Regions from separate parts of the Exiguobacterium sp. PvP048 genome, predicted to be linked through region 2. Evidence: a T-box and tRNA genes for the amino acid it is inferred to sense, from the RefSeq annotation. Region 2 holds a T-box; the other holds one or more tRNA genes.
The links. A T-box is a leader RNA that pairs with one kind of tRNA and senses whether it is charged. The one in region 2 lies ahead of serS (serine--tRNA ligase), so its partner is inferred to be a tRNA-Ser.
Positions count from the first base shown of each region.

Region 1 (5,061 bases), on a different contig from region 2:
CAACTTGAAATGACACTTCCGGCAAAACCGGAATATGTTGCAATTGCTCGATTGACAGTTTCGGGTGTCGCGAATCGGATGGGTTACACGTACGACGATATCGAAGACATCAAAATTGCGGTCTCTGAAGCATGTGCGAATGCAGTTCAACATGCATATGAAGGAGAACAGGACGGATCAATGGCTTTAACGTGTAACGTCTATCCGGACGATCGTCTTGAAATCATTGTCAAAGACAATGGTGTGACTTTCGATAAAGACAGCGTGAAGCGTCAAAGTGAACCAATTACGGAATCTCATGATTTAGACTCTCTGCACGAGGGGGGACTAGGGATCTTAATGATCGAAGCACTCATGGATCAAGTCACGATCGAGAAAGCAAACGGCGTCACTGTCCATATGACAAAATATATGAATAGAGATGAGGTGGGTCAAAGTGCCAGCAAAGTCTCAACAACGCCATCACAGTGATGATGAAGTCCTTCGTCTAATTGACCTGTATCAACAAGATGATCAAGATGAAGAAGTTCATGCTGCTTTACTTGCTCGGTATTCCGACCTCGTTGAGGCGCTTGCCCGTAAGTTCTCACGTGGACGTCCGATTCATGATGACCTCGTTCAAGTCGGGATGATTGGTTTGCTTGCCGCTCTTCGTCGTTTTGATAAAGAATTTGGCCGGAGTTTTGAATCCTTTGCCGTTCCGACCATCATCGGTGAAATCAAACGTTTCATCCGTGATAAGACATGGAGCGTTCACGTCCCGCGTCGAATCAAGGAACTCGGACCGAAAATCAAGAAAGCCGTCGAAGAACTGACGACAGAACTGCAACGTTCACCGCGTATCGATGAAATTGCCGCTCGGTTGGAAGTATCGGAAGAGGAAGTTCTTGAAACCCTTGAGATGGGTAAAAGTTATCAGGCTTTATCTGTTGATAGTTCAATTGAAGCCGATCAGGAAGGCAGTACGGTCACACTACTGGATCTCGTTGGTAACCAGGAAAACGGATATGATTCAGTGGATCAAAAGCTGATTCTTGAAAAAGCATTTGCTGTTTTGACTGACCGCGAACGTTCGATTTTAGAATGTGCGTACTATCGGAACATGAGTCAAAAGGAAACAGGAGAACTTCTTGGTATTTCGCAAATGCATGTGTCGCGTCTTCAGCGCCGTGCGTTGCAAAAATTACGAGAAGCAATCAAAGTAGAACCGAACGAAGTATTTTCAAAAGACTGATGCGGAAGCATCGGTCTTTTTTTTGTGTCCTGTTGATTCTTCGGTATAATGAAACAGAGGTGAGGAAAATGGAGAAGAGAATCGCAACAGAATTGAACATCAGACCGGCGCAAGTCAAGGCTGTCTTACAATTGACGGAAGACGGGGGAACGATTCCGTTCATCGCGAGATACCGTAAAGAGCAAACCGGCGAACTCGATGAGGTCGAAATCAAAGCGATCCTCGACCGCCATAAAAGCATCACACAACTGGAATCAAAACGAGAAGATGTTTTGCGGAAAATCGAAGAACAAGGTGTCTTGACGCCTGACTTGAAACAAAGCTTGAATGAAGCAACGACGTTACAGCAAATCGAAGACCTGTACTTACCGTTTCGTCCTAAACGGAGAACAAAAGCCGAGATTGCCCGAGAAGCAGGATTGACACCATTCGCCAACTTTTTGCGGTCACCGAAATCATACGATGAACAACAATTTCATCAGTATGTCGCGGCACATGGCGAAGGAGAAGCGGTAGCCGGAGCACAAGCCATCATTGCCGAAGAGTGGGGCGAACAGGCGAGTGTCCGCGAACATATTCGAAAGACGGCTTACCGGTTTGCGGATATCGTCACGAAACTAAAAAAAGACGCAGTCGATGAAAAACGTGTCTTTGCCCAGTATTACGAGTACAGTGAACGGATCCGTCAAATCGTGCCACACCGGATTTTGGCGATCAATCGTGCTGAGGCATTAAAAATCGTTTCCGTCAAAATCGTTCTGGAAGAGCAACACGTTTTACCGTACTTGTTACGGCCGTTTAGCCGATTGCCGGAGCAAAAACGCAAGTTGGTCGAGGAAGCTGTTCAAACGGGATATAAAAAATCGGTTTTCCCGGCAATTGAACGGGAACTTCGGAACGAGTTGACCGACAAAGCGGAAAATCAGGCGATTGAAGTGTTCGGAAAAAACTTGCGGCAACTCTACATGCAACCGCCGATAAAAGGGAAAGTCATGCTGGGTCTTGATCCTGCCTACCGGACGGGATGTAAGTGGGCCGTGATTGATCCGACGGGGGAAATGAAGGAAGTCGGCGTCGTGTATCTGACGATGTCGGAACAAAAAGCGCAAGAAGCACGTCAAGTCTTAACGAAACTGGTAAAACGGTACGGAATTGAATTGATTGCGATTGGAAACGGGACGGCTTCCCGTGAGACGGAATCCTTTGTCGCAGACTGGATCAAAGAGTATGATCAAATTGCCTTTACGATTGTGGATGAGGCAGGAGCAAGTATCTATTCGGCGTCGGAAATTGCCCGCACTGAGTTTCCGGACTTACAAGTCGAACAACGGTCCGCCATCTCAATCGCCCGGCGTCTGCAGGATCCGTTGGCGGAACTTGTCAAAGTGGATCCGCAATCCGTTGGGGTCGGACAGTACCAACATGATGTCACACAGGCGAAGTTAAAAGAGACGCTCGATTTCGTCGTCGAGACGGTTGTAAACCAGGTCGGTGTCGACGTCAACACAGCTTCGGAATCATTACTCGGTTACGTCGCCGGGATTACGAAAGCAACGGCTAAAAAGATTGTGGAACGTCGCTCGGAACTCGGGGCCTTTGAATCCCGGAAAGAATTGTTGAAAGTTCCGCGTTTAGGAGCAAAAGCATATGAACAGGCGGCCGGTTTCTTACGCATTCCGGAAGGCAGTCATCCGCTTGACCGGACACCGATTCACCCGGAACAATATAAAACCGTGGAATCCTTGTTTAAGCAACTGGATTTGCCGTTGCAGAGCGTTGGAACGGACAGTTTACGGACTCGACTCGGAGAGTTATCCGTACCGGACACTGCTCGATTGCTCGAAGTCGGTGAACCGACACTACGGGATATCATTGAAGCATTACAACGCCCGGAACGTGATCCGCGGGAAGCACTCGATAAGCCGTTGCTGCGCCAGGATGTGTTATCCCTTGATATGATCCAAGTCGGGATGGAATTCCAGGGGACGGTCCGAAATGTGCTCGATTTCGGTGCCTTCGTGGATATCGGTGTGAAAGAAAGCGGTCTTGTTCATATTTCAAAACTCAGTAAAAAACGGGTCAAACATCCGCTTGATGTTATTGCCGTCGGCGATATCGTGACCGTTTGGGTGACAAGTGTCGAGCCGGAGCGCGGACGGATCGGTCTGACAATGGTCAGTCCGTCATGACGAACGAAGAGTTGCAGCAATACGTCGAGCAACTCTCGCTCGACGTGTTTGCTTTACCGTTTAGACATGTTGCACTCTTTAACGAACGCTTACGGACGACAGGGGGTCGTTATTTTCTGACCGATCATCATCTGGATTTCAATCGGAGTCATTTGGGAGACCTTAATACCTTCCGTGGAATCGTCATTCATGAACTGTGCCACTATCATTTACATCTGCGTGGAATGGGGCACCGGCATCAAGATCAGGATTTTAAAGAGTGGTTGCAACGATACGGAGGGCTGCGTTACAGTCCGCGTCTAGAAGAAGCAAAAAAAAAGAATCACCTTTACGAGTGTGAGAAATGTGGGACATTATATAGAAGGAAAAGAAAGATGAATCCGGAGCGGTACCGTTGCGGAAGATGTCGTGGAAAGATTTTTTACAAAAGTAGTTGACGTTCATTTCGGAGCATGATAAATTATAGAAGTCGTCAAAACGACAGCAACTAAACAACTTCTCGTCACTAAAAACTTTTTTAAAAAAGCATTGACGAAGAGAAATAAAGTTGCTAATATAGAAAAGTGTTCTGAAACGAACGTCACGTTCCGCAATAGCTCAGTGGTAGAGCAACCGGCTGTTAACCGGTAGGTCGTAGGTTCAAATCCTACTTGCGGAGCCATTATCTTTGGAGATGTACCCAAGTGGCTATAAGGGGCGCCCCTGCTAAGGGTGTAGGCCGGGAAACTGGTGCGAGGGTTCGAATCCCTCCATCTCCGCCAGACCTCTTATGTGAATTTGTTACTTGAGAATAATTATTGTTTTAAAATGGCCCGTTGGTCAAGCGGTTAAGACACCGCCCTTTCACGGCGGTATCACGGGTTCGATTCCCGTACGGGTCACCATTTTGGAGGATTAGCTCAGCTGGGAGAGCATCTGCCTTACAAGCAGAGGGTCGGCGGTTCGATCCCGTCATCCTCCACCATTTTTAATTTCATACTTAAGTTTCGCAAAAATGTGGTCCTGTGGTGTAGCGGTTAACATGCCTGCCTGTCACGCAGGAGATCGCGGGTTCGAATCCCGTCAGGACCGCCATTTTTGGGCTGTGGCCAAGTGGTAAGGCACTGGATTTTGATTCCAGCATGCGAAGGTTCGATCCCTTCCAGCCCAGTTTTTCGTGTCATTAGCTCAGTTGGTAGAGCATCTGACTTTTAATCAGAGGGTCGCAGGTTCGAATCCTGCATGACACACCATTTTATTTTTTGATTCCTAATTTTATATTTGCGGTCGTGGCGGAATGGTAGACGCGCTAGGTTGAGGGCCTAGTGGTGGCAACACTGTGGAGGTTCAAGTCCTCTCGACCGCACCATATCGCACCCTTAGCTCAGCTGGATAGAGTACTTGACTACGAATCAAGGGGTCGGGAGTTCGAATCTCTCAGGGTGCACCATATTTTGTTTGCTTTTGACGGGCCTATAGCTCAGCTGGTTAGAGCGCACGCCTGATAAGCGTGAGGTCGGTGGTTCGAGTCCACTTAGGCCCACCATTTTCAAAACAAACGATGACGAACTTTGAAAACTGAACGATGAGGCAAAAAACGTATCTTCGGATACAAACAATGAATGAAGCGCAAGCTTCGTCAACGTGACTCCGGTCACA
Region 1 covers NZ_JBEPSU010000008.1:96-5,156, reverse strand. The annotation lists gene rsbW (anti-sigma B factor RsbW) at 1-471, shown strand, start outside; gene sigB (RNA polymerase sigma factor SigB) at 437-1,234, shown strand; gene ABIC15_RS12850 (Tex family protein) at 1,303-3,423, shown strand; gene ABIC15_RS12845 (SprT family protein) at 3,420-3,860, shown strand; tRNA gene ABIC15_RS12840 (tRNA-Asn) at 4,010-4,084, shown strand; tRNA gene ABIC15_RS12835 (tRNA-Ser) at 4,093-4,184, shown strand; tRNA gene ABIC15_RS12830 (tRNA-Glu) at 4,233-4,307, shown strand; tRNA gene ABIC15_RS12825 (tRNA-Val) at 4,312-4,387, shown strand; tRNA gene ABIC15_RS12820 (tRNA-Asp) at 4,422-4,497, shown strand; tRNA gene ABIC15_RS12815 (tRNA-Gln) at 4,502-4,573, shown strand; tRNA gene ABIC15_RS12810 (tRNA-Lys) at 4,580-4,655, shown strand; tRNA gene ABIC15_RS12805 (tRNA-Leu) at 4,686-4,771, shown strand; tRNA gene ABIC15_RS12800 (tRNA-Arg) at 4,776-4,852, shown strand; tRNA gene ABIC15_RS12795 (tRNA-Ile) at 4,872-4,948, shown strand.
Region 1: it encodes a tRNA-Ser, which carries the amino acid that the T-box ahead of serS (serine--tRNA ligase) is inferred to sense. The anticodon was not compared.

Region 2 (6,836 bases):
GACTGCAAGTGCTGATCCGTTTAATGTATGAACGAATTCCGGTTTAGCATTCGCTTCCCGACGGAAACGGATTTGTGCCCGGCGTGCTTGGAAATCTTCAAAGTTTGAGCAAGAAGAAATCTCACGGTACACCCCTTGGCTCGGCATCCAGACCTCGATGTCATATTTCTTTGCAGCTGTGAAACCAAGATCCGCTGTACACATGCTGAGGACCTGATACGGAAGTTTAAGTAATTTCAAAACTTCCTCCGCTTGCCCTGTCAGCAATTCAAGCTGTTCGTATGATTCTTCCGGTTTGACGAAACGGACGAGTTCGACTTTGTTGAATTGGTGCTGACGGATTAAACCGCGCGTATCACGGCCGGCAGAACCTGCTTCAGACCGGAAACATTGGCTGTAGGCGGCATAACCGATCGGCAATTGATCCGCTGACAAAATTTCATCCCGGTGCATGTTCGTCACCGGTACTTCTGCTGTCGGAACAAGGAAGTAGTTCGTATCTTCGACTTTGAACGCATCTTCTTCGAATTTCGGAAGCTGTCCTGTTCCTGTCATAGAATCCCGGTTGACCATGAGCGGCGGCAGGATTTCCGTATATCCGTTTTTGTCCTGGTGTAAATCCATCATGAAGTTGATCAATGCCCGCTCAAGACGTGCACCGGCACCGCGGTAAAAGACGAAACGGCTTCCCGTTACTTTTCCGGCCCGTTCGACGTCAACGATTTTCAACTGTTCCATCAAATCCCAGTGGGGTACAGCTTCAAAATCAAACGCCGGCTTGTCACCGACTTCGCGGATGACGACATTATCATCTTCCGTAGAACCGATCGGAACGCTGTCATGGGGAATGTTCGGAATACCGAGTAACAACAGATTCAGCGTCGCTTCGACTTCACGCAGTTCTTCATCGAGGGCTTTGACTTCATCCCCGACTTGGCGCATCGCAGCAATTGCTTCATCCGCATTTTCTTTGTTGCGTTTTAGTTCCGCGATTTTTTTTGTCGCTTCATTTCGTTCCGCTTTCAGGACTTCTGTTTTGGCAATCAATTCCCGGCGTTTTTCATCAAGGGCGATGAACCGGTTCATATCCGTTAAATCTTCTCCCCGGTGAGCCAGTTTTTCTTGAATCGCGTCAAAATCCTGACGCAGTCGTTTAATATCAATCATGTTTCTTCCTCCTTTTTTTCAATAAAAAAAGGCAATCCATCCCTCTCCGGTTCTAAAAAACCGAAGAGGGACGAATCACCTGGATCCGCGTTGCCACCCTCATTGCTGATCAGATCAGCCAACTCTAAAGACGCGATAACGGGCGTACCCGCACCTTGTTCGCAAGGTGTGTGATCCGGCTCGATTCAAAGTATCCTTCTGACTAGTTCGCACCACCCACTAGCTCTCTTAACAGAATAAATGCTTCTACTTGGTCCGTTCATGACATCATTATGAGATTAGCTTTACTTTACACTATCCCCTTTACGGTTGACAAGGGTTGGTTGATGAATCGCTTGACTGATTTTTTTGGACCAGGCCGAAACGGCGCGGAACAAGCGGATCTGGAAGCTCGCCAGCTCAACCTTCGCAGCACTGGTTACTGTAGCTTGAGGAACAGTGAATCCGGGTAAGTATCGTCCGCTGTCTTCCACTTGGACGGTCCCGATGATTTCACCTTCTTTTAACGGTGCTTCTGCTTTTGAAAATTGAAAGACAGGCGTATGCGGTTTCGCTTGGTTTTTTAACACGGTCACATACAATGCTGTTTTCGTCACGACATCGTAGCGGGATTGTTTTGCCCCCCGAATCGGCAATACACCTTTGATTTGTTCCCCTTTTCCGTAATACGTCAACGGTTCAAAAAAAGAAAAACCGTAATCCAGCAGTTTTTTCGTTTCTGCAAACCGGGCTTTATCGGATGTCGTTCGCATGACGACCGATACGAGTGTTAAATTCCCGCGTGTAGCGACACTCGCAAAACAGTATCCGGCAAGGTCCGTCGTCCCGGTCTTCATCCCCCGCATTCCGCTGTACGCATACGGTTGGCGCGGCAACATCTTATTGGAGTTTTCGACCTTTTCTCCATTGATTGTAATGAACGAACGTTTTGTCACATCTAATACATCCGGATAGTCTTGAATATAGCGGATGATCAAAAGAGAGATATCCATCGCCGTCATCAAGTTTGTTCCCGGTAATGTCGCATCGACGGCATCGAGTCCTGAAGCATTGGCGTATTCGGTATCTTCCATCCCTAGTGCAACAGCTGTTTCATTCATTCGTTCCACGAACTGCTTCTCCGTTCCGGCCATGACTTCTGCCAGGAGAACGGCGGCATCGTTAGCCGATTTAATAAAAGCTGCGTCGTACAATTCCCGGATGGTATACGTTGTTTTCCGAATCGGCAACCGGGCAATTCCCGGCGTTTTCGCAAGCTTCAGTACTTTTTCACTTGGGCGAACCGTTTGATTCCAAGATAATTTTTTTTGCTCAATCTGCTGACGCACGAGATAAAGCGTCATTAATTTTGTCATCGAAGCCGGGGGCAGAGCCAAATCAGCCTGTTCAGCCAATAAAATCTTGCCTGTTACCGCATCGACCATTATGTAAGATTCTGCCTGAATGTCCGGTGTCTCTGCATGACCTGTCATCGGCTGTCCACCAGCAGTCAGTATAAGGACACTCAGAAAGAGTGTGAAAAGACGTTTCATCGGTCCTCTCCTTCAAATGATGTTATATCTTTTCAGTGTAGCACAAAAAAAGAAACCGACAGCCGGAAACTGACGGTTTCTCTCTTACTTTTGATTAAACAGAAACAGCTGTCCGCCGTCTGATTTTTTGAATGAAATAATCATGAAGACGCCGATCTGAAGTCAGCTCCGGATGGAAGGAGCAGGCGAGATGAAGATCCGTCTCGACGACAACGGCGGCTGTCCCGATTGCAGCCAGGACACGTACTCCTTCTCCGACCTGTTCGACGAAAGGAGCTCGAATAAAAACAGCTTCAATATCCTGACCGGCACCTTCGACGTTCAAGTAGGTTTCAAAACTGTCGATTTGTCGTCCGAACGCATTGCGTCTGACCGTCATCGGAATCGCCCCTAAATGGGAAGGACCTTCAGTCAATTCGCTTGCCAGCAAAATCATCCCGGCACATGTCCCGAACATCGGCAACGTGTCAGCTTGACGTCGCAAGACATCCAGTAAACCATAACGGTCAATCAGCCGGCGGATCGTCGTCGATTCGCCGCCAGGAAAGATTAAACCGTCGATTCCGTCCAAGTCCGCGCTTGATTTGACGATCATCGTTTTGACTCCAAGCAGATGAAGCATCTCTTGATGTTCGCGCACGGCGCCTTGGACACCTAATATACCGATTACCATCCGCGTGATGCCATCCGTTCTTCAAACGGCATCGACGTCACATCAATTCCTTTCATCGCTGTTCCGAGTCCTTTCGACAGATGGGCAATCCGTTCGAAATCGTCTTTGTATGTCACGGCTTCGACAATCGCTTTCGCGACGCGTTCCGGATGTTCCGATTTAAAGATACCGGAACCGACAAATACGCCTTCGGCTCCAAGGTGCATCATCAATGCCGCATCGGCTGGAGTCGCGATTCCGCCAGCCGCAAAATTCACGACCGGAAGACGTCCTGTTGTCTGAATCTGTTGTAAGACCTCGTAAGATGCGCCCCACTCTTTAGCACGCGTCATCAATTCATCCGGTTGTGAATGAAGAATCTGGTGGAGTTGTGCTTGAATCTTGCGCATATGCCGGACAGCTTCGACGACATTGCCGGTTCCGGGTTCCCCTTTTGTCCGGATCATCGCTGCTCCTTCTGCAATCCGGCGCGCCGCTTCTCCTAAATCACGTGCTCCGCAGACGAACGGTACTGTAAACGATGACTTCAATAAATGATACTCCTCGTCTGCCGGCGTCAGGACTTCACTTTCATCAATAAAGTCAACACCCAACGATTCGAGGACCCGTGCTTCGACGATATGTCCGATCCGGCACTTCGCCATCACGGGAATGGATACTGCCTGCAGAACCTCTTCCGTGATGAGCGGATCGGCCATCCGGGCTACTCCCCCGTCACGCCGAATATCCGATGGCACCCGTTCAAGTGCCATGACAGCGACCGCTCCGGCGGCTTCTGCGATTTTAGCCTGTTCCGCATTCACGACATCCATGATGACGCCACCCTTTTGCATTTCAGCCATTCCCCGTTTGACACGATCTGATCCTTGTTGCCGTTCCATCATTATGAACTCCCCCTAGACAGTGATAGTATTTCCAATCGGTGATACTTTTTAGTATATTCCCCGTTGACTATTTTAAAAGTATCAGTTTATGATAAATTAACCAGGTCAGTAAAAAGGGAGATCAGTTATGGACATGTTATCGTTTGAGTTGATACGGGACGGAAATCGTCCGCTGTACGAACAACTGTACCAGCAAATCCGTCAGGAAATCATTGAAGGACGCCTTGCTTACGGAACGAAATTACCATCGAAACGAAAGCTTGGTCAGTTTTTAAATCTCAGCCAGACGACAATCGAACTGGCTTATCAACAGTTGGTCGCAGAAGGATATGTCGAATCCGTTTCCAGGAAAGGTTACTTCGTCTTAGCCTACGAAGAACTGGCATACGTCAAAACAACGCCTCTGCCGACAAGTCAACGTTCAAATCAACAACCAGCCATGCGTTACGATTTTCATCCCAGTAAAATCGATGGCTCATCCTTTCCTTTCTCCCGTTGGCGAAAACACGCAAAAGATGTCATCGACGAACAACATCAATCACTCGTCTCGCTTGGACACCCGCAAGGTGATCTATCATTACGTCTCGAGATTGCGACGTACCTCTACCATTCACGGGGAGTCGTCTGTTCGCCGGAGCAGATCATCATCGGTTCCGGTGTTGAGCAATTGTTACCGCATATCATCTTTTTATTAGGAAAAACGACAACCTATGGCATCGAAGATCCCGGGTATCATGCGACACGTCTGATCCTTAAAAGTCATGAACGATCGGCGGTTCCGATTCCGGTCGACCAAAACGGCTTAGTGATTCCTTCCCTCGTTCAAAGTCCTGTCGATGTTATGTATGTGACACCGGCTCACCAGTTTCCGTCGGGCAGTATTTTATCCGTCAATCGACGCCGTCAACTGTTAAACTGGGCCGCTGCATCGGATCGCCGTTATATCATCGAAGACGATTATGATAGCGAATTCCGGTACAGCGGAAAATCCATTCCTTCTTTGCACAGTATGGACAGTGAACGGGTGATTTATCTGAGTACATTCTCCAAATCACTGATGCCGTCCCTTCGCATCGGATATATGGTACTACCACGACCTTTATTGGAACGCTATCAAACTGAATTTCCATACTATACGTGCAGTGTCTCCCGATTTGATCAGACGATTTTGACGCGCTTCATGAAAGAGGGCGACTTCGAGAAACATTTGAACCGGATGCGAAAAATCTACCGCCGCAAACTTGATGTCGTTGTCCACGCTCTCCGGGATGTACCTTTTCTGAAATTGACGGGAGAAAGTGCCGGACTGCATGTCGTCCTTTCCGTCTCGAATGGCATGGGGGAACAGGAATTGTTGCGGCGAGCGAAGGACTCCTCGATTCAAGTGTATGGATTATCGGATTATGCCCAGTTGCCGTTATCCACAGCTTATCCACAAATTGTCCTCGGGTTTGCCAGTTTAACAGAACAACAATTGATGCAAGGACTGACCGAACTAGTTACCGCTTGGCAGTTAAAATAAAAGTATCCACAAGGTTATCCACAAAAAAATCCTGCGGCCTATTCAGGTCGCAGGATTTTGATTATTGACGTGTATAGTTTGAAGCTTCTTTCGTAATCTGAATATCGTGAGGATGGCTTTCCTGTAACCCTGCACCTGTCATCCGGATGAACTGTGTTTCTTCACGTAATTCTTCAAGTGAAGCAGAACCACAGTATCCCATTCCTGAGCGGATCCCTCCGACGAGTTGGTAAACCGAGTCACCGAGTTTACCGCGATATGCGACGCGACCTTCGATTCCTTCTGGAACAAATTTCTTGTCAGCTTCTTGGAAGTAACGGTCTTGGCTGCCGCGTTTCATTGAGGCTTCCGATCCCATACCACGATATGTCTTGAATTGACGGCCTTGGTAAATCTCCATTTCTCCCGGGCTTTCTTCCACGCCGGCGAGAAGGCTGCCTAACATAACCGCATGACCGCCTGCTGCAAGTGCTTTGACGATATCACCAGAATACTTGATCCCGCCATCAGCGATAATCGAGACACCGTGCTTACGGGCTTCTGTTGCACAATCAAAGACTGCTGTGATTTGTGGAACACCGACTCCGGCCACGACACGTGTCGTGCAGATAGACCCTGGTCCAATTCCGACTTTGATGACAGAAGCACCTGCTTCAATCAAGTCACGTGTCGCTTCAGCTGTTGCGACGTTTCCTGCGATGATCGGCAAGTTCGGATACTCGTCCCGAAGTTCGCGTACTTTCACGAGAACCCCTTCTGAGTGACCGTGTGCCGTGTCGACGACCAATGCGTCAACTCCTGCATCTACGAGGAACTTGGCACGAACCGAGGCATCTTTCGTTACACCGACAGCTGCTGCGACGAGCAGACGTCCAAATGAATCTTTGGCTGCATGCGGATATTGCTCAACTTTTTCAATATCCTTTGTTGTAATCAAACCTTTTAAAACTCCGTTCTCATCAACGAGTGGTAACTTTTCAATCCGATGTTTGTGGAGAATCTGTTCGGCTTCTTCTAAAGAGGTACCGACTTTTGCTGTGACCAGTTCTTCCGTCGTC
Region 2 covers NZ_JBEPSU010000016.1:6,645-13,480, forward strand. The annotation lists gene serS (serine--tRNA ligase) at 1-1,167, opposite strand, end outside; T-box leader at 1,231-1,439, opposite strand; gene ABIC15_RS15190 (D-alanyl-D-alanine carboxypeptidase family protein) at 1,452-2,699, opposite strand; gene pdxT (pyridoxal 5'-phosphate synthase glutaminase subunit PdxT) at 2,794-3,372, opposite strand; gene pdxS (pyridoxal 5'-phosphate synthase lyase subunit PdxS) at 3,366-4,253, opposite strand; gene pdxR (MocR-like pyridoxine biosynthesis transcription factor PdxR) at 4,384-5,778, shown strand; gene guaB (IMP dehydrogenase) at 5,840-6,836, opposite strand, start outside.